Regions from separate parts of the Priestia sp. HNGD-A6 genome, predicted to be linked through region 2. Evidence: predicted binding sites of a transcription regulator. Region 2 holds the regulator's gene; each other region holds the start of a gene.
The links. The regulator Rex, encoded in region 2, represses fermentation and respiration genes when NADH is low (regulators of the CRP and FNR family bind a similar motif). The targets are predictions, from matches to a motif close to TTGTGAAATATTTCACAA.
Positions count from the first base shown of each region.

Region 1: a site for Rex is predicted at 5,545-5,562, ahead of SCI76_RS00650 (DUF1641 domain-containing protein). Genes of this name have one in related genera too.
Region 3: a site for Rex is predicted at 5,227-5,244, ahead of SCI76_RS14285 (anion permease). Genes of this name have one in related genera too.

Region 1 covers NZ_CP138621.1:127,451-134,763, reverse strand. The annotation lists gene SCI76_RS00685 (cation:dicarboxylate symporter family transporter) at 1-725, opposite strand, end outside; gene brnQ (branched-chain amino acid transport system II carrier protein) at 1,113-2,468, shown strand; gene SCI76_RS00675 (hypothetical protein) at 2,508-2,885, opposite strand; gene SCI76_RS00670 (hypothetical protein) at 2,899-3,111, opposite strand; gene SCI76_RS00665 (IDEAL domain-containing protein) at 3,182-3,379, opposite strand; gene SCI76_RS00660 (ammonium transporter) at 3,515-4,798, opposite strand; gene SCI76_RS00655 (hypothetical protein) at 4,795-5,211, opposite strand; gene SCI76_RS00650 (DUF1641 domain-containing protein) at 5,641-6,093, shown strand; gene SCI76_RS00645 (NAD(P)/FAD-dependent oxidoreductase) at 6,127-7,305, shown strand.
Region 2 covers NZ_CP138621.1:2,542,510-2,549,822, forward strand. The annotation lists gene groES (co-chaperone GroES) at 1-214, opposite strand, end outside; gene SCI76_RS12755 (CPBP family intramembrane glutamic endopeptidase) at 514-1,242, shown strand; gene SCI76_RS12760 (YdiK family protein) at 1,239-1,466, shown strand; gene tatC (twin-arginine translocase subunit TatC) at 1,493-2,248, opposite strand; gene tatA (twin-arginine translocase TatA/TatE family subunit) at 2,264-2,449, opposite strand; gene SCI76_RS12775 (redox-sensing transcriptional repressor Rex) at 2,503-3,141, opposite strand; gene SCI76_RS12780 (ABC-F family ATP-binding cassette domain-containing protein) at 3,601-5,535, shown strand; gene tsaD (tRNA (adenosine(37)-N6)-threonylcarbamoyltransferase complex transferase subunit TsaD) at 5,791-6,807, opposite strand; gene rimI (ribosomal protein S18-alanine N-acetyltransferase) at 6,804-7,253, opposite strand; gene tsaB (tRNA (adenosine(37)-N6)-threonylcarbamoyltransferase complex dimerization subunit type 1 TsaB) at 7,267-7,313, opposite strand, start outside.
Region 3 covers NZ_CP138621.1:2,801,311-2,808,623, forward strand. The annotation lists gene SCI76_RS14260 (PepSY domain-containing protein) at 1-264, shown strand, start outside; gene SCI76_RS14265 (cell wall metabolism sensor histidine kinase WalK) at 305-1,753, opposite strand; gene SCI76_RS14270 (response regulator transcription factor) at 1,750-2,433, opposite strand; gene SCI76_RS14275 (PepSY domain-containing protein) at 2,662-3,699, shown strand; gene SCI76_RS14280 (class I SAM-dependent rRNA methyltransferase) at 3,893-5,092, shown strand; gene SCI76_RS14285 (anion permease) at 5,371-6,804, shown strand; gene SCI76_RS14290 (alpha-amylase) at 6,833-7,313, opposite strand, start outside.

The DNA of each region.
Region 1 (7,313 bases), 2.4 Mb from region 2:
ATAATTCCAAGAACCACAAGCACAAAGAAAATCATGGTGAAGTAAACGGCGAACACTAATTTCCCTAATGGAATAAGTGATCCGACACCAAACTTTATAATATTAACACCAATAAGTGCAAATACACCTACTGGAGCAAATTTCATCACCAAATTAGTTACCCAAAACATTGCATCCAAGACGCCTTCAAAAAAGGCTAAAACAGGTTTTCCTCTCTGTCCAATCGAAGCTACGCCTACACCAAACAGTACGGAAAATAAAATGATTGGTAAAAGATCGCCTTCTGCTACCGACTGAAAGACGTTTGTCGGAACAATATGAAGAAGCTCCTGAGCAATCCCTGTACTTTCAGACGTTTTTGCCGTTGCCTCATATTGAGAAATATCGCTTTTTGCAATATGTCCCATATCAACCCCTGCACCAGGGTGGAATAAGTTAGCGGCAATAATCCCCACTACAATCGCAATGGTTGTAACAATTTCAAAATAAAGAATTGTTTTTCCGCCAAGCTTACCTAATTTTTTGATATCGCCTACTCCTGCGACCGCTACGATTAATGCTGAAATCACGATCGGTACGACAATCATCTTAATTAAATGAATAAATATGTCTCCAATTGGCTGTAAAATAGAAATGGCCGTATCGCTTCCGTAAAAGATAGCACCTACAGCTACGCCTAAGATCAGTCCAATTAGAATCTGAGTTGCTAGACCTAACCTTTTCACTTTCTTGCTCCTTTCGCACAGTTGACTTTCACCCATCGAGCATATGCGGTTCAACGAACCGTGTATAAATATACATCCTTACAGCACCTTATGTAAACAGTTCTTTACTAATAAGGATGTAAGGCCGCACATGCAAATTTTTAAAAGCCACGGTTCTGTTTTATCATATCAAATAATTGTTGTACACTGAGATTTTTTTGCTAAGTATTTTTCTATTTTTGCTATTTCAGCGAATAAATAAAAAAAATAAAATTTTATATTGAAATATGCATTTTAGGTTAGTATAATACGATACATGTTTATTTTTATTATTCGAATATAAAATTCTGAAAATTTTAATTATTCAACACGATAATAAAAAGCATTTATAATTTTGGAGGTTTTAATGTGTCAAACAAAGTTCCTTTTTCATTTATAGTGGTTATTGGCTTTATGCTTTTTGCCCTATTCTTCGGCGCAGGTAATTTAATTTTCCCTGCAATGTTAGGTCAGTCTGCTGGAAGCAATATTTGGTCAGCAAATGCTGGATTTTTAGTAACGGGTGTAGGTCTGCCTCTGCTAGGCGTTCTCGCATTTGGTTTTTCCGGAAAAGAGGATCTGCAGTCTTTAGCTAGTCGCGTACACCCAGCTTTCGGTATTATCTTTACTACGATTTTATACTTGGCAATCGGACCGCTTTTTGCAATGCCAAGAACGGGAAGTGTTTCGTTTGAAATTGGCGTTAAGCCTTTTTTATCAGAAAATTCAGGTCACCTTCCCCTTATCATTTTCACGGTAATTTTCTTTACGATTACGTGCTTTTTTTCGCTAAATCCTGCGAAAATTGTCGATTTAGTAGGAAAAGTTTTAACACCTATTAAATTAACGTTTATTGGAATATTGGTAGTTGTAGCCGTTGTGAACCCAATTGGAAAGTTCGAAGCACCAAGCGAAGCTTATACAACACACGCCTTCTTTAAAGGCTTCCAAGAAGGCTACTTAACAATGGATACACTAGCATCATTTGTTTTTGGAATTATTATTATTAATGCAATTAAAGAAAAAGGAGCAAAAACCAACCGACAAATCATCACAATTTGTGCAAAAGCTACGGCTATCGCTGCCGTTATTTTGGCTCTTATTTATAGTGCATTGTCTTATATGGGTGCTTCAAGCGTATCAGAGCTTGGACGTCTTGATAACGGAGGTACGGTTTTGGCTGAAGTATCAAATTACTACTTTGGCTCTTACGGAGGAATTCTTTTAGGTCTGATGATTACCGTTGCTTGTTTAACAACAAGTGTAGGCCTTGTAACATCTTGTTCATCTTTCTTCCATAAGTTGTTTCCAAGGGTTTCTTATAAGTTGATTGCTGTCATTTTATCAGCATTCAGCGCCGTTGTAGCAAACTTTGGCTTAACGGAATTAATCGCTATTTCGGTTCCAGTCTTAACAGCTATTTATCCGTTAGCTATTGTGTTAATTGCTTTAACATTCTTACATCCTTTATTTAAAGGACGTTCTGAAGTTTACCAAGTAAGCCTTCTGTTCACGTTTATCGTTAGTTTATTTGATGGCTTAAATGCTGCTGGATTCAAAATTGCCGCAGTAAACGATCTGTTTACATCGATTCTACCTATGTATGGAGTGGGTCTCGGCTGGGTAGTTCCTGCTATTGTAGGAGGATTAATCGGTCTTGGCATTACCTTCCTTCGTACAAATGATAATACGAACAGAAACACTTCAAGAAAATTAATTAAATAAAAAGAGGATGCATTTGCATCCTCTTTTTATTGTGGCGTTTTATGAATAAGGAGTTTTTTTCTCCGTTAACTTCACTTCTTCCTTTAACACACGTTTTTCATATAGATATTTATCCGTTTGTTGAAAATGATATTTATCAGCTTTTTCTTTTTCAGATGTGGTCAAAAGCACTTGACCATCAGAAGCAGCTGACACACCAAACGTTTCATTTCGATAAGTAGCATACGGAGCTACAAAAAACACTTCTTCAACAGCATCACGAGGAACTTCTTTTGTAAAAGTCGTGTCATTGTATGGAATGAATCCATTTGCTACATCGCCTTTATCATAGCTAATCAGCTTTACACACCCATTTTCCGTTTCATAACATTCGTAGTCTCGTTCATTATATGCTGCATACAAACCTTTTCGAATCATAAAAAACATTCCTTTACATTGGTTTAGCAACCGCTGGCACAAATCGTTTTTCTTCTGCCACGTAGGTAGCTAAAAGTACTTCTTCCCCATTTACCACTTGATATAGTTCCGCTCCGTTTGCTGGTGGATAATAGTTATCAAATTTGAACTCTGGAACGGTTTCTCCGTTTCGAGATCCTGTAAACCCATTAAGCGTACATGGAGGTCCATAATTATTACCAATCAATCCCTTTTAGTAGGTCTCAAAAATAAAACACACCATCTAAAATAGATGGTGTGTGAAGTATAGTAAGTAATTAAGAAATTTGTTTAAGTTCTGATGAGAGTTTTAAAAACTCTTCTTTATTTTTCATCAATAGCGTGCGGTCGATTTCTTCTTTTAGCTGTGCTTTACGAAATTCTGCAATCGCCTTGTCTAAAATCATCTCAGCGAATAATGCATCAAGCACCTTTCCGTTGGATTTTTGCGGTGAATTAAGTAAATTCTTTTTCATAAGAAATCAACTCCTTGGCTTTTTTATAATATAACACAAATATTCTGACTTTTCAATCATTTAAACCAAGTATTTTACATCTATTTTTTTCCACATAAAAAGGCCGCCCTTTTTGTTATAAGGCGCGGCCTTTTATTATGAATCTGCGGCTTTTTCTTTTACTTCCGCATAGTAGTTTTCATATTCAATAAATTCAGGAGCTTGATGAGCTGCCATGATACCGTGGTAACTGATGTCTAAGCCCACTTCTTCTTCTTCTTCCGTAGATCGAAGCGGAACCACCAAGGAAATAACCTTTAACCCTATCCACGTCGTAACAAACCCCCAAGCGCATAGAGCAATTAATCCGAGAAGTTGAACACCTAATAACGTCCAGCTCCCTCCTGTAAACACACCGCCGTCTGTAGAAAATAAACCCACAGCCAACGTGCCCCATATTCCCGAAGCAGCGTGTACAGGAAAAGCTCCTACAGGATCGTCGATTTGACGTGCTTCGAGCCAGTTTGTAGCTGCCATCATTAATAAGCCGGATACAGCTCCAATAAAAATAGCAGATGGCGTATTTACAAAAGCGCACCCGGCCGTAATGCCAACCAGTCCGGCAAGCGATCCATTTATCACAGAAGGTGCATCTGAACGGTTGTAGCGAAATAAAGTATAAAATAAAGTAGCTGCTCCGCCTGCTGCTGCTGATAACATTGTGACAATAGCAATGTGACCAATTCTAACGTCAGTGGCACTTAGCGTACTTCCTGCATTAAACCCGAACCATCCAAACCATAATAAAAAAGCACCCACTGATGCAAGCGGCAAATTGCTTGGAAGAGAAACAGAACTAATTCCATTTTTCGTGAACTTCCCTTTTCTAGGTCCAATCATTATTGCAGCTGCTAAAGCTGAAAAACCGCCAAGAGCATGAATAACTGCCGAACCGGCAAAATCAAGCATCCCTAACTTACTAATCCATCCGCCTCCCCAAATCCAGTGGCCGGCTATAGGATAAATAAATGTAGTCATTAAAATCGCATATAAAAGATATGCACGGAAATTAATTCGTTCTGCCACCGCTCCAGAAACGATAGAAATGACCGCAATAACAAACGCACATTGAAACAGCCAAAATGTTTCAAGCCCAATTGGAATGTCAAGGTGCGATAAATTACCTGAGAGCGCAAAACCGCTTTTACCGAAGATTCCGCCTAAATCATCTCCGTACATTAATCCAAACCCAATTAAATAGAAACAAAGCGTTCCTATTGTAATATCAGCGAATACTTTCATAATAATATTGACGCTATTTTTATAGCGGACAAAACCTGCCTCTAGCAAGGCAAAGCCGCCTTCCATTAGCAAAATCATCGCCGCTGTTAACACAACCCACGTCGTATTTATACCTAAACTTAGTTCATTAACACTCATATCCCAACGCCTCCACTGCTTTTTAATCGTTTTATTTCTTGTACAATAGCAGGCGAAAGCGTAATTTCACTTGTTTCTTCATTTTCCGCTTTTATTAATTCAAGAACTTCATGAAGTTCTCGCATTTGTGCTTTAAGGTGATCAATTTTTTTAAAGCGTTCCTTTACGTATACCATATACTCGACCGCTTGATGCTGACTTAAAGGACGCCCGGTAAAAAATTTACGAAACGGTGATAGTGATTGGTACCAAGCTTCTTCAGCACGTTTCTTCTCTTCGTATTTACTAATTTTCGCTTTTATATCCTCTATTTCTTGTGCTTTAGCTTCTTTTAACTTCATTATAAATTCAATTAATTTTAATTGAGGCAATGTAATGACCACATTATGATAAAGTTCATCCACTATAACCATGTTATATCTCCTTACATAAGATGTTATATTTAGATTATATGTAGAACACTATAGTAAGTCAATGTAATTTTTTGAAAACTCTTTAAATAGTAAATGCGCCCTATCTTTTTACTACTTATAGAATATTAAGTTCGTATGTGTTGAAATATGACGTTATTTGTTTTATCGTAGGAAGAGGAATTATGTTAGTTCCCTATTTTAATTTTATTTACCTAGGCAATTATTCGCTTTATTTTTTATAAACTTTTATTAAACAAAGGGTTACGAGGTTCTTCACTTATTTTTTCAACGAAATGAGTTGATTTTATCTCGTATTAAAATTAAAATAGAATTATGTGCAAGATTTCACAACTTCACAATGTAGTTTGAAAGTCTAGCAGATAACTAGGAACTACATATGCAACAGTATCCAGCAAAGGAGGACTTTTCATGTCTCAATCAACTATTCAAAAATCAGCTGCAGAGGAAAATGCTGCTGTACAAACAGAAGCGGCAGTTAACAAAGGTCAAGCGGATGTGTTAGATCAATTGTTAAAGCCTGAAGTACAAGAAGCTCTTACTGTTCTTGTAGATAATTTACCAAAATTATCTGAAATGGTAACGGTGCTTACAAAAACTTACGACGTTGCGCAATCATTATTAACTGACGACGTATTAAAAGAAGATCTACTTGGTGGAGTAAAAGAATTTATCGAGCCGGTAGAAGGAACAGTAAAAGGTCTTGCAGCTACTGCAATCGAAGCAAACGATCGTGCAGAAGCAAATGCTTCTAATTCAATCGGTTTATTCGGTTTATTACGCATGCTTAAAGATCCACAAGCTCAAAAACTATTCCGCTTTGCACAAGCGTATTTAGACATTACAAACGAAAAACAAAAATAATTTTCATTAAAAAGTGTGGACGGAGGATCGACTATGTCAAAACATATTTTAATTTTAGGCGGCGGTTACGGTGGTTTATTAACTGCAATGACAGCTCGCCAACACCTAAGTGCGGATGAAGCAAAAATTACAGTAGTGAACCGTTTTGCTACTCACCAAATCATTACAGAATTACACCGTCTAGCTGTAGGCGGCGTTTCTGAACAAGCGGTAGCTTTACCACTTGATAAATTACTTAAAAACTACAACGTTGATTTAAAAATTGCAACGGTAAAAGAAATCTCACCAGATCAACGTGAAGTATCTCTTGAAGATGGTACAAAATTAAGCTACGACTACCTTGTTACAGCTTTAGGTAGTGAAACTGCTTACTTCGGTATCCCTGGTTTAGAAGAGCACAGCTTCGTTCTTAAATCAGTAAATGATGCAAACCGTTTACGTGCACACGTAGAAGCTTGTATCGCTGAATACAGCAAAACAAAAAATAAAGCTGACGGTACAATCGTAGTTGGCGGTGGCGGATTAACAGGTATCGAACTTGTTGGTGAATACGCTGACTTAATGCCAAGCCTATGTCTAAAACACGGTGTTGATCCGAAAGAAATTTCTCTATACTGTGTAGAAGCAGCTCCTACAGTTCTTCCAGGCTTCCCTGCTGAATTAGTAGAGCGCGCTCAATCAAGCTTAACAAAACGTGGCGTTACATTTGTTACTGGTACACCTGTAACAAAAATGGATGCTACAACTGTTGAACTTAAAGACGGCAGCAAAATTGAAACAAAAACAATGGTATGGACTGGCGGAGTTCAAGGTAACTCTGTAGTTGCTAACTCAGGTATCGAAGTAAACCGCGGTCGTGCACTTGTAAATGAATTCTTACAATCTACATCTCATAAAGATGTATTCCTTGCTGGTGACTCAGCGGTTGTAATGGGTCCAGAAGGTCGCCCTTACCCACCTACTGCTCAATTAGCTTGGCAAATGGGTGAAGTTGTAGGCGTGAACTTAGCAGTAGCTATTCGCGGCGGAGCAATGGAATCATTCGTTCCTGTCTTCTCTGGTACACTAGGAAGTCTTGGACGCAAAGATGCAATTGGTACAATCGGCGGAAACAAAACGCAATTAAAAGGTTTACCAGCATCACTTATGAAAGAAGCAAGTAACGTTCGTTACTTATCTCATATCAAAGGATTATTTGCATTAGCTTATTAATCCGTCTT
Region 2 (7,313 bases):
TACCCGCATATTTTGAGAAGATGATACGATCGCCCGCAGCTACTTCTAAAGCTACACGCTCACCGCTTTCTAATACTCGGCCTGTACCTACAGCAACAATTTTACCCTCTTGTGGCTTTTCTTTTGCACTGTCCGGTAACACGATACCGCTTGCTGTTTTTTCCTCAGATTTTACAAGTTCAATCACTACGCGATCACCTAATGGCTTTAACAAGTGAAACAACCTCCTCAAATAATATGTTTGCATTTTTATTAGCACTCAACCTCAACGAGTGCTAACACAATTATTATATTAAAACAAAGTGGGTTTTTTTTGCAAGTATTAAACAAAAAAAATTTAAAATTTACGACAACTACATATAATAGTCTTAGATTTCGACGATTTTGAGAAATAAAGCATTCTTTTCTCTGTTCAATAATATGTATGTTACAATACGAGCAAGAAGAAATTACTAACTTTACAGTACTTCTTCGACATATATACATAAAAACCTTTTAAAGGAGTATAGAAGATTGGAAAAACGTTATTGGTATGTTATCCTCACTTACATCCTTATGCAGTTTTCAGGAGTTGTTGGTATACCGCTGTTAAAATTAACAGGAATGTTTGATGACTATCCAGTTCGAACAGCGAATGTCATGCTTTTGACTTATTGGACTATCATTAGCTTTATCCTTGGTTTACTTATTGTCTTACTGCTGCTGCGCCGTGACATGTCCATGCGTATAGAACATGCTGGAAAAACGATTGCTGTTGTCTGGTCAGTCCTTGGGGTGTTTCTCGCTATGGCTGGTCAAGCTGTAGCAGGTATGATTGAGCACGCTCTTGGCATTACCCAAGTATCTGAAAACACACAAAATATTGTTAATCTTGTTAAAGCAACGCCGTTCCTTATTGTCGTTACGTCTGTTATTGGACCAATACTAGAAGAGATTATTTTCCGAAAGATTATTTTTGGTTCTCTTCACAAACGATACAATTTCTTTATCTCTGCATTTATTAGTTCCCTTATTTTCGCTGCGGTACACTGGGATTTTAAACATTTACTTGTGTATACAGCTATGGGATTTGTATTTGCATTCCTTTATGCAAGGACGAGACTAATTGTTGTACCTATTATTGCTCATGTTTTGATGAATACAATCGTTATTTTATCTCAAACTATTTTTGCAGATAAAATTATAGAAATGCAAAAACAAGCAGAACAAATGCAGTTCATTTTTGGAGGCATGTTTTTATGAAGAATATCCCTTTAACACGAGGGTTTATTTATATTATTATGGGGATTTTATTCACCTACTTGGCAATTCAAAATGCCCAGGAAACCGTCTGGAATTTCCCCACAATCTTATTTGCACTCGTAGCCGCATTCGATTTCAGGTTTGCGGTTCGCATCTTTATCTTGCACTACAAAATTAAAAAATTGCAGCAGCAATATAAAAATCAAGATGATTCATCCAAATAAAAAAACCACTGTTTCAGTGGTTTTTTTTACATACTAACATCTTCTCTTTCTTGCTCTGCCCTTGCCTTTAACACTTTGCGATACGAAATGCGGGAAATAATGATGCTGATTTCATACAAAATTAAGAGCGGCACTGTCACCATCATGTGCGAGAGCAATTCCGGTGGTGTAATAAGTGCGGCAATAACTAGCAGTACGAAATAGGCATATTTTCGAATTTGAGATAAAAACATAGGCGTTATAATTCCTAAACGCGTCAAAAACATAACGACGACAGGAAGCTGAAACAACAAGCCAAAAGGCAGTGTGAGCTGCATTAAAAAAGAAAAGTATTCATTAATGCCAATCACTTGGTTTACATTCAGCTCATCAGAAACGCGCGTCATAAAATCAACGACAAATGGAAACAACACAAAATAAGAAAAAGAGACACCGCCGATAAAGAGAAAAATGGAAACAGGAATATATCCAAGCGTTACCTTACGCTCTTTTTCATATAAACCAGGACTAATAAATGCCCAAAGTTGATACAGTGCAACAGGAGCTGCAAGTACACAGCCGATAATAACAGCAAATTGCATATAAATCTTAACTGGATCTGTTAACCGAAATGCATTCATCGTTAAATTCTTTGCCTCATCAGCATGCTGTAAATAGACAATAACCTTATCCGCTATAAAAAAGCCGCCAATTGTGGCAATCACAAAGAAAAATAAAACAATTAAAATGCGTTTTCGCAGCTCTCCTATATGATCATATATTGACATTTCTTGTTCGGTCATACTATGATCACCCTTTTACTCTTTGTCATCTACTTGACGCTGTTTATCTTTTTCACGATCTTCTGATGCACCGCTAGCGGCATGCTTAAACTCTCTAAGCGTTTGGCCCACTGATCTTCCTAGCTCCGGTAACCGTTTCGGTCCAAAAATAAGCAGTGCTACAATCGCAATAATAATCCAACTGCCTGCTCCAATCCCCATATTCCCACTCTCCTTATTAATTTAGACTTAAGGAAATCGTAACACAGTCCGCCTTATTCAACAGGATAATTTTTCAAAAAGTAGACGAGCGACTGTAATTCTACAGCAAGATCAATATGATGGAGTCGAATCTCATCCGGTACGTTTAAGCGTGCAGGAGTAAAGTTTAAAATTCCTTTAATTCCGCAACTCACTAAACGATCAGTAATTTGCTGAGCAACAGTGGCAGGAACGGTTAAAATCGCTACTGAGATGTCATCACTCATATAATCTTCCAATTGGTCAAGATGATAGACCGGCACGTCGCCTACTTTCGTACCTACTTTATCTTCTATCACATCAAAAGCGCACTCAATTTTGGTGTTATTATTTTTAATAAAATTATAATTTAAAAAGGCCGTTCCTAGATTCCCTACGCCAATCAGTGCTACTTTCGTTACTTCATCTTGGTCTAACGTTTTACGGAAAAATGTAAGTAAATAATTCACATTGTAGCCGTATCCCTTTTTTCCTAATGCACCAAAGTAAGAAAAGTCCCGACGAATAGTAGCAGAATCCACTTTCACTGCCTCACTTAACTCCGCTGACGACACACGCTGTTTACCAGAAGCATGCAAATTTTTCAAAAAACGATAATAAAGCGGCAATCGCTTAGCCGTTGCTTGTGGTATTTTTAATTGTTCAGTGTTCACGTTGTACCCCCTCAGTTCATGTATGTCATTACTAACATTTTCAAGTCATATTGCATTACCTTTCACAAAGCATCAACCGCTTTGAGGTAGCGCTTCCAATTCTCTCTCTTTTCTCTTGCTTTATATATACTCCGCTTCACACCTCGACGGCTTTTGTCTATTCAGCACTCCTTAAAGTCGGTATGTAGAACGAAGCAATTAGCCCTTCAAAGGATCGGTTTGTTAGTCATGACGGATTTTTTCACATCCATCATAGATAAGTTCAGAGATGCACTTATCTCTTATTTTAACATAGTATCCTGTATAAAATGTGCAGGTAAAATCATTTTATTTCATGAATCAAAACATTCGCTTCATCATTTGTCCTTGTCCCTCTACAAATTACAAACGCTTGTAGGAAGAACTTGTAGTTAAAAATATGTTAAAATACACTATGGATATACTACTAGAGGTGAAAAAATGATTATTCTACAATTGAACGGTATTACAAAATACTATGGGGCAGAACCCATTTTATCGAATATAAAGTTAGAAGTACAATCAAAAGACCGCATTGCCCTAGTGGGACGAAACGGTGCTGGTAAATCAACTTTATTAAAAATTATTGCTGAGCAGCTTTCCTATGACAGCGGAGAAATTATTAAACCTAAGGGTGTTTCCATTGATTATATGGGACAAGATACAGTTCTTGAGTCAACACTCTCCATATGGGAAGAAATGATGACTGTCTTTGCTCCATTAAAGAAGATGGAAAAAGAATTACGTACGCTTGAAACGAAGATGGGTGATCCAGACATTTTTAATGATTCAGTTCAATACGAAAAACTAACCAAAGAGTATGATCAGCTTCAAGTAACGTTTAAAGATTTAGGCGGCTATCAATATGAAGCGGATACACGATCTATTCTTCACGGTTTCCGTTTTTCAAACTTTGACTACAGCACCCCTATTTCCTCCTTAAGCGGTGGACAAAAAACGCGCCTGGCTCTTGCAAAACTGCTTTTAACAAAGCCTGATTTGCTTATTCTGGATGAGCCTACCAACCACTTAGATATTGAAACTTTAGCATGGCTGGAACAGTTTCTGCAAGGGTATGAAGGAGCTATTTTAATCGTTTCACATGATCGTTACTTCCTTGATAAAGTCGTAAATCAAGTGTATGAAGTCGTACAAAAAACAACGGTGAAGTACACGGGCAACTACTCTAAATACCTTGTACAAAAAGCAGAGCGATATGAAAAAGAGTTGCGTCAGTACGAAAAGCAGCAAGATGAAGTCGCAAAGCTGAATGATTTTATTCAGCGAAACATCGCCCGCGCATCGACTACAAAACGTGCGCAAAGCAGACGTAAACAGCTCGATCGAATGGAGTTAATAAATCGACCTAACGAAGGCGAAAAATCAGCTAGTTTTTCGTTTGAAATTGAACGTCAAAGCGGAAATGAAGTCTTAAATCTGGAAGATGTGTCTATCGGATATGATGAACACAACTATGTCGTCCAAGAGGCAAACCTTCGCATTAAAAAAGGGGAAAGCCTTGCGTTGGTTGGTCCTAATGGCGTGGGGAAATCAACTTTATTAAAAGGCATTGTGGATAAACTCAGCTTCAAGACTGGAACCATTTCCTTTGGCTCAAATGTAATGGTTGGTTATTACGACCAAGAGCAAGCCAATTTAACGTCTAATAAAACCGTTTTAAATGAACTTTGGGATGACTACCCAGCCAAACCTGAAAAAGAAATCCGTACAGCGCTTGGAAATTTTCTGTTTTCAGGTGATGATGTACTGAAAATCGTTTCCACGCTCAGCGGTGGTGAAAAAGCACGTTTGGCTCTTGCGAAGCTTATGCTTCAAAAAGCTAACTTCTTAATTTTGGATGAACCTACTAACCATCTTGATTTAGATAGCAAACAAGTACTCGAGAATGCGTTAATTGATTACCCAGGGACTCTATTATTTGTTTCACATGACCGTTATTTTATTAATCGTATTGCCAATAAAATAGCAGAGCTATCTCCTGAAGGAGTAGAAGAATTTCTTGGAGATTATGACTATTATGTAGAAAAGAAAGCAGAAATAGAGGAAATCAAAGAATTAGAAAATATAAAAGCAAACGAAGAACGTACGGTAAAAGTAGATAAACAGTCCTATAAACAAGATAAAGAACAAAAGAAATTGATGAGACAGCGAACGCGCCGCATTGAAGAAATTGAAACTGAAGTAAACAAATTAGAAGCCGCCCAAGCGGCGAATGAAGAACTTCTTTGTGACCCTGAAATTTATCAAAATCACGAAGAAGTATCAAGATTAAACGGTGAAAATGAAAAAATTTCTTCACAGTTATCCACATTAATGGAAGAGTGGGAAGAATTGCAGCTGCTTCTAGAAGAGTAGCCTATATTTTTGCGTATCTATTCATCCTATTTACTTGTTCATGCGCTTAAGAGCAAGCTTTATCCACTCTGTGAATAAATAGTGGATATCTGTCTGATTTTCATAATTAAAACTTGTTGATAACAGGTCCGTGTACTGAGTGCACGGACTTTTCCACATAATTATCCACAGTCAATTCTAAATTTATTGAATATTGTTGATAAATCATTTTTATCCACAAAAAAAGACGAATGAGAAATAAATCTCATTCGTCACTTACTCTTCCAAGTCCAAACCGGGGTTTGCATTTAATGACATATCTGAACGTTTTCCTTGAGCAAATCGTACGCTTGCTGCTGCTCCAATCATTGCGGCATTATCCGTACATAGAGATAGCGGCGGGATAATAAGCTCAATATTTGATAGGGGTTCAAATGCCTCTTCTAGCGCTGCTCTAAGCCCTTTATTAGCAGCAACTCCTCCTGCTAATAAAACTTGCTTAACGTTATATTCCTTTGCAGCTTTAATCGTTTTAGTTACTAACACATCAATGACACTCGCTTGAAAGCTAGCAGCAAGTGTTTGTGGAAGAATCTCTTCACCTTTTTGCTTCGCATTGTGGACAGTGTTAATAACTGCTGATTTTAATCCACTGAAACTAAAATCATAGGATCCTTCTTCTAGCCAAGCACGCGGCAAATCAATTAATGGCTCTCCTTCATGTGCAAGGCGGTCAATATGAGGTCCGCCTGGATATGGAAGGTTTAACGTGCGGGCTACTTTATCGTAGGCTTCTCCTGCTGCATCATCTCTTGTTTCACCGATTACTTTAAAATGACCGTGACTTTCCATGTATACAAGCTCCGTATGCCCGCCAGATACAACTAGCGATAAGAGCGGGAATTCTAGTTTTTTGATTAGCTGATTTGCATAAATATGTCCTGCAATATGATGAACACCAATTAATGGCTTTTGATGTGCAAATGCTAGCGCTTTGGCTGCATTTACGCCAATAAGAAGTGCTCCCACAAGCCCTGGTCCTTCCGTTACAGCTATTGCATCTATATCTGCAAACGTCAAGTTCGCTTGATTTAAAGTTTCTTCAACTACTACTGTAATTTGTTCTACATGATGACGAGATGCAATTTCCGGTACGACACCGCCAAATCGTTTATGGCTTTCTATTTGAGAGGCCACCACATTGGCTACAATTTCATGACCGTTTCGAATCACAGCTGCTGCTGTCTCATCACAGCTTGTTTCTAATGCTAAAATTAATTGATTTTCATTCATAAATTCACCCACATAACTAATGCATCCTCATTGTTATCAGAATAATAATTCTTACGAATACCTCCAGGTTTAAAACCTAGCTTTTGATACAATGATTGTGCAATATGATTAGATACCCTAACTTCTAATGTCATTGACGTAGCACCTAGTTTTCGAAGAACGTCCATCACGTTGCGCAGCAGCAATTCACCGAGTCCCTTGCCTCGGTAGTCTGGCAATAGCGCAATGTTGGTTACATGTGCTTCGTCAATAACAATCCACGTTCCGCAATAACCAATAATATTTTCCCCTTCTTCCATCACAATGTAGGTTGAAAATTGATTATTGGTTAACTCATTTTGAAATGCTTCTGCACTCCAAGGTGTCGTAAAAGACTTCTCTTCGATTTTCACTACTTGATCAATATCTTTAACTTCCATTAAACGAAACTTAATTGTTAGTTTCATGTTATACCTTCTTTTATCCTTTTTGCTGTGAAGCAAGCCAGTTGGCTTCTGCTTCAGCTA
Region 3 (7,313 bases), 260 kb from region 2:
GTAAATGATGTATACACATTTTTAATTCACGGAAAAGATAACAAAGATCACCATGTGAAAATAAACGCTGAAACAGGAAAAGTAATCAAAGTCGAAGCGGTAAAGTTTACGCAAGAACAAGCTAAACAAGCTGCTCTTCAACAGCACAAAGGAACGGTTCAATCTGTTTCATTCAGTGAACAAGCGTACACGTTTGTGATCAAAGGAACAGACAATATAAAACATACTGTAAAAATCAGCCCTCAAACAGGAAAAGTATGCTGATTTGATAAAAAAGACGATTGCTTCAAGGCAATCGTCTTTTTTATGTCAAGGGCAATAGGATTTCAAAAGCAGTTCCTGCATTCAATTTGCTTTCTACATGTATTTTTCCCCCGTGCAGCTCTATAATAGATGCGCTAATGGCCAAGCCTAAGCCCGCTCCTCCATATGCCCGAGAGCGTGAAGCATCAGCTTTGTAAAATCGCTCAAATAAATGAGGAAGGTGTTCTTGAGGAATACCATGACCGTTATCTTGTATTATTAACGAAAGTTCTTTCTCATTTATTTTTCCTATCACTTGAATAACTCCTGTAGTTGGATTTGTATGCTGTACGGCGTTGGAAAATAAGTTTAAAACAACTTGTTTAAATTGATCTTTGTTAATGTCTGATGGTAAACGGCTTGGAAAGTCGAATAAAACCTTTCTGTTCCCCGCCAATAGTATGAGTTGAGGTTTCATATCTAAAATCAACTCATCTACAAAACAGTATTCTTTTTGAAACGGTGGAAGTTGATCAAGCTGAGCAAGAAGCAGAAGATCCTGAATAAGTTTGTGTAGCCTTTTGGACTCTCCATACATGCTTTTTAATGCGTCGTTTAATTGTTCTGGATTACTGCTAGCCCCTCTTAATAAAACTTCTAAAAAGCCGTGAATAGATGTAAGCGGCGTTCGCAGTTCATGCGAAGCATCCGCAACAAAACGCCGCATTTGTTCTTTGGCTTCTGTTTCTGCTTTAAATGCTTTTTCAAGACGTTCAAGCATTTCATTAATAGAAAGAGAAAGGCGATCCATTTCGATTTGTCCTTGATTAACAGGCAAGCGGTCATGTAAGCTTCCGGCATTAATATGCTCCACTTTTTTAGTAGTAGTAAACAAAGGGACTAACGTCTGTTTTAAAACAGAAGAAAAAACAAAAAAAGCAATGGTCATTGCGGTAAGTGAAAGCATTAAAAAGATGAGCATTTGTCTGATTAAGAGGTCTCTTAATGATTCTGTGGGAGTATTAATTTGAATAACTCCCTGTATTTCTCCATCAAAGATAATGGGTTTTAAAACAATGACTTGCTCTTGATGACCATCCATTTTTTTTATAAGGCTCGTCGTGTTGTCCGGCTGGTTGCTGTTTTTCATTACTTGTTTGTATGCAGATGCAGAAAGCTTAGGGAAGTAAGAATGATGTGGATCCTTAGCCAGCCGTAAAAAGGTGCTTTTTTGATTGATAAAGGTAATATTAACGCCCGGGAAATAAACCATTGGTCTTGATGATTGTTTTACATTCTGGCTCGTTTCAATATCGTGCTTCCAGACATCATCGGGAATCAAGTGAATTTGGTCTTCGATGCTTCTAATTTTATTTGTGTAAATAAATTGCTTCATAAATACGTATTGAAAAACGCCTATCAGCATCAGTAAACTCAAAATAACGAGTAAACTTCTAGATAAAAGCTGAAGGCGAAGAGAGTTCAAATGAAAGAAACGTTTGTGCTTCATGAAATATCAATCCGGTACCCTACACCGCGAAGCGTTCGAATAACGGTTCGGCTATGGTCCTGTAATTTTTCTCTCAGTGATCGAATGTATACTTCAACAATGTTTTCTTCTCCTCCAAAATCATATCCCCACACTCGATCTAAAATGGTGGATTTACTTAGTACGAGACCGTGATTAATAACTAAGAATTTTAAGAGTGCATATTCAGTAGGGGATAAATCAAGTATGTGATTAAGGTATTTAATTTCTTTGCGGCGGTCATCAATTTTAAATGGACCGATGGATACTTCGTCTAATAAGTTGGGAAATTGATTGCGGATTCTAGCTTGAATGCGCGCAAGAAGTTCTTCAAAACTGAAGGGTTTGACCATATAATCATCTGCTCCAATAGTCAGCCCCTTTACTCGATCGTCCACTTGATCTTTTGCTGTTAGCATGATGACAGCTATATTCCCCATTTTCTTTAACAAACGGCATACTTCAAATCCATCCATTCCCGGAAGCATAACATCTACAATAGCGATATGAGGCTTGAATTCTTTGGCTATATTAATGCCTTCCATTCCGTCTTGGGCAGCTTTGATATCAAATCCTTCATTCGTTAACCCTAAAGATAAAAACTGTAAAATAGTTGGTTCGTCATCTATAAGTAAGACTTTAATTCCTTTTAGTTGATCCATCATGGTGAAAACTCCTTTGCTCCTCTACTTTCTATTATGCTTTTTTATCTGAAACAGCCCTGAATAATAGCTGAAAGCAAGCTGAAAAATAGTAGCTATTCTTATATCTTCAGCTAACTTTAAGCTTCTATTCGTCTTATTCTCAGAAATCTTTTGCATAATGAACGGCGTACTAGATAAAACGCCATAGACGGAAAGTCTAATGGTGAAAGAGGAGGAAATGTAAAGATGATTAAATGGGTAAAAGTATTGTCTACATCTGCTTTAGGAGCTGCAGTTGCATTTAGCTCTATTACAACGAGTCACGCTGCAGAAATGAAGACAGCGAAAGCAGAGACAACTGAACATGTGAGTATCTCGCAAGCTCAAGCAAATGGTATTGCTCTGCAAGATTGCAAAGGGACGGTCACATCTACGGAATTTAAGCAAGAATCAAGTGTGTATGTGATTACAATTGTAACGAATAACCTTGAGCAAAGAATCGTAGAAGTAAGCGCAAGCACTGGAAAAGTAGTGAAGAAGCAAGAAGTGAAGTTATGGACACAAAATCAAGTGAAAGAATCCATTTCTAAGCAGTATACAGGAGCGATTCAATCTATTACATTTAACAAAGAAACGCATGAATATACGTTAACTGTAGTAGATGGCAAAGTAGAATATACGCTAACCGTGGATGGTCTAACGGGGAAAGTCATTCATGAGAATAAAAAAGAGCTGCAGCTAATATCAGAGCAAAAAATAAAAGAAACAATTGTTAAACAATATAGTGGTTACGTATATAGTCTAGAGTTTAAAGAATCCGCTAGTCAGTATGTCGCAGTGATTCTTAAAGATAGCACTCAATATACGGTAACGTTAGATGCTTTCACAGGAAAAGTAGTTAATACTTCTCAGCAAGCAGTGAAGCTATTAACGAGACAAGATGCAAAAGATCTTGCATTGGCTACATATGCAGGTAAGGTGAAAATGGTAGAATATGATCAAAACGCAGCGATTTTCACAGTAAAAATAATCAAAGATAATACGGAATACACCGTTACAATCGATGCGGTTTCGGGTGAAATCACACATGTAAGACATGATAAGCTTCAGCCGTTAACGGAGACCGCTGTGAAAGTTCTTGCTTTAAAACATCAAGAAGGAAAAGTAGATCATATTGAGCTTATAACAGAAAACTCAATAACTGTATACGTGGTGACTTTAGTGAGCGGAAGCAAGCAGCAGACGCTTAAGTTCGATGCATATACTGGACAAGAGTGCTCATAATTTTTTATCTTAAAACATAAAACATACATTTCATTTTTCATTCATATCAAGCAGGGGGTGCTTCAAGGCATCCTCTGCTTTTCTATTTTGTAACTGGAAACATTACCGGTTATCTATGTTAAGATAAATGTAGATTATTCTCGTAAAATGGATAAAACTAGAATGAACTAAATTAAATAGATAGGGTGTACACATGAGAAAAGAAGTACAAGTTATAGCCAAAGAAGCTTTTATTAAAAAAGTGAATAAAGGTTATCCACTCATTGAAAAAGATGCGCTTGTTGATGGTCATAAACTGCAAGAAGAAGGCGTTATTATTAACTTAGTCACTCCAAAGAATCAATTCTTAGCCAAAGGCTATTATGGAAAACAAAACAAAGGCTACGGATGGATTCTGACGAAGAAGAAAAGTGAACAAATTGACGCGGCGTTTTTTGTACGAAAAATTCAGCGAGCTATTACCTCTCGTCACGATTTTTATGCGTCTGAAGATACAACTGCTTTTCGTGTATTTAATAGTGAAGGTGACGGAATTGGCGGCTTAATCATTGATTATTATGACGGATATTACGTCACGAGTTGGTATAGTGAAGGAATTTATCAATTTAAAGAATACGTTATTGAAGCTTTAAAATCTGCGCCTAACTTTAAAGGGCTGTACCAGAAAAAACGTTTCAACGTAAAAGGGCAGTATATTGAAGAAGATGATTTTGTCACAGGAAATAAAGGTGAATTCCCTTTAATTGTAAGAGAAAATGGTATTCGTTTTGCCGTTTATTTAAATGACGGAGCGATGGTTGGGGTCTTTTTAGATCAGCGAGACGTCCGTAAAACGATTCGAGATAAATATGCAAAAGGAAAGACCGTTCTAAACATGTTTTCGTATACAGGCGCATTTTCAGTGGCGGCCGCTCTTGGAGGAGCTGCGAAAACAACAAGTGTCGACTTGGCCAATCGCAGCCTGGCAAAAACAATTGAGCAATTTAGTGTAAATGGAATTGATCACGAAGCACAGGACATTATTGTGGAAGATGTTTTTAAGTATTTTAAATATGCAGTTAAGAAGAATATGACGTTCGATCTTGTGGTGCTAGATCCGCCGAGCTTTGCTAAATCGAAAAAGCATACGTTCAGCGCGGCAAAAGACTACAAAGATTTATTAAAAGAAGCCATTGCTCTTACAAAGCCAAATGGTGTCATTGTAGCTTCGACGAATGCAAGTAATTTTGATATGAAAAGATTTCATTCGTTTATTGAAAAAGCTTTTAATGAAAAAGGGGAACGCTACAAAATGATGGAGCAGTTCTCTCTTCCAGCTGATTTTAAAACAATAAAAGAATTTAAGTCAGGTGATTATCTCAAAGTCGTGTTTATTCAAAAAGTAAATCGTTAAATGCAAGGCTGCATGATGAACTCATGCAGCTTATTTATTTTGATGAAATAACGCTTACAAGCTATTTTGAAGGGAATAAAAGGAAGGTGAAAGATAAAAATTGTCAATATGTATGATAAAATAATAAAGGAATTATGCTCAACACTTCACAAATTTACAATATCATCCTTATGAAACGTATTTTTACAATTATTTTATTTTAAATGGGACAAGTATTGGGTACGAAGGGGAAAGAGCATACTACTATTATTATTTAAAAACATGAAAGGAGAAAGATTATGGCTGAAACAACTAAAAAGCCTGCCGGCGAAGTGAAGTTTATTCCTTTATTAATTTGTCTGGCAATCGGACTTATTTTATGGTTTATTACACCTCCGTCCGGACTTGATGTGAAGGCTTGGCACTTATTCGCTATTTTTGTGGCTACTATCGTAGGTCTTATCATTAAACCATTGCCATTAGGCAGTGTAGCTATTTTATCTTTAACCATTATTGTATTAACTAATACATTAACACTTGAACAATCGCTCAGCGGTTTTCAAAATACAACGATTTGGTTGATCGTTATTGCATTCTTTATTTCTAGAGGTTTTATTAAGACTGGTCTAGGAACAAGGGTTGCCTATATCTTTGTCCGTTTGTTCGGTAAAAAGACGTTGGGACTATCGTATTCTCTTATCGTAAGTGATTTAATTTTATCACCTGCAATGCCGTCTAATACAGCACGAGCTGGAGGAATTATTCTTCCAATCATTCGTTCTTTATCTGAAACATACGGATCGAGAACTGGAGACGGTACGGAGCGCAGAGTCGGTGCTTTTTTAACAAAAGTATCGTTTCAAGGAGATATGATTACATCGGCTATGTTCGTAACGGCAATGGCGGCCAATCCTCTTGCTGTTAAAATGACAGAACAAATTACAGGAAAGACTATTTCATGGGTTGGATGGGCAGCGGCTGCAATCGTGCCTGGAATTATTAGTTTAATTGTTATTCCGCTCGTTATTTATAAGCTGTATCCGCCAGAATTAAAAGAAACGCCGGAAGCATCTGAAATTGCAGCAAAAAAACTAAATGAAATGGGTCCGCTAAAGAAAGAAGAATGGTACATGATTGGCGTATTTTTACTTCTTCTTGTGCTGTGGATTTTTGGCGCTAATTTAAATATTAATGCAACAACAACTGCTTTTATTGGTCTATGTGCGCTGCTTTTAACGCAAGTGTTAAGCTGGTCGGACATCAAAAAAGAACAGGGAGCATGGGATACATTAGTCTGGTTTGCTGTTTTGGTTATGATGGCAACTTTCTTAAATGATCTAGGCATGATTCCTTGGTTCAGTGATCTGATGAAAGGCACTGTTAGTCATATGTCTTGGATGACGGCGTTGATTGTACTAGCTATTGCATATTTTTATTCTCACTACTTTTTTGCGAGTAACACGGCTCACGTCAGCGCTATGTACGCAGCATTTTTATCTGTCATCGTGGCCGCTGGTGCGCCTCCGTTACTGTCAGCATTAATTTTAGCGTTCTTTAGCAATTTATTTGGCTGTTTAACTCACTACGGCAGTGGACCGGCACCGGTGTTCTTCGGTAGTGGATATGTAACGCAGCAAAAATGGTGGTCGCTCGGCTTTTTAATTTCAATTATTCATATTATCATTTGGATTGGAATTGGCGGCTTGTGGTGGAAACTGCTAGGTCTATGGTAAAAAAACAGTGGCGCAGGCCACTGTTTTTTTATGCTTCAGCCCAAACGGATACAGAGCCGCCATTTACAGGGAAGTGTCCGTAGCCGTCTTCTTCAATCACAACTTGGTCTTCTCGGTTCTTTGTGAAGTCGATCCACGTTTGTCCGCTTCGGTGTTCGCCGACGAACATTCTCTTTTCTCCGTCTTCGCCGTTTGACATCACCACAGCGCATCCAGACTTCTCAAATTCCTCTACACCATGCCTTACCCATCCAATGGTATTCGGGTGATCAAAATAATCGTCTTGCTGTCCGTATGCTTTGTCATAGCGTACGTGCAAGAGAGCAGAAATATCTTTTTCTTTTCCCTCAATTGGATGCTCTCCACCTATCCCAAAATAGTCTCCGTAAAATACACAAGGATAGCCGTCTTCACGAAGTAAAATTAGAGCGTAAGCACTTTGTTTGAACCAATCTTCTACCCAAGATTCTAAAGATTCATTTGGCTGAGAGTCATGGTTATCTACAAAT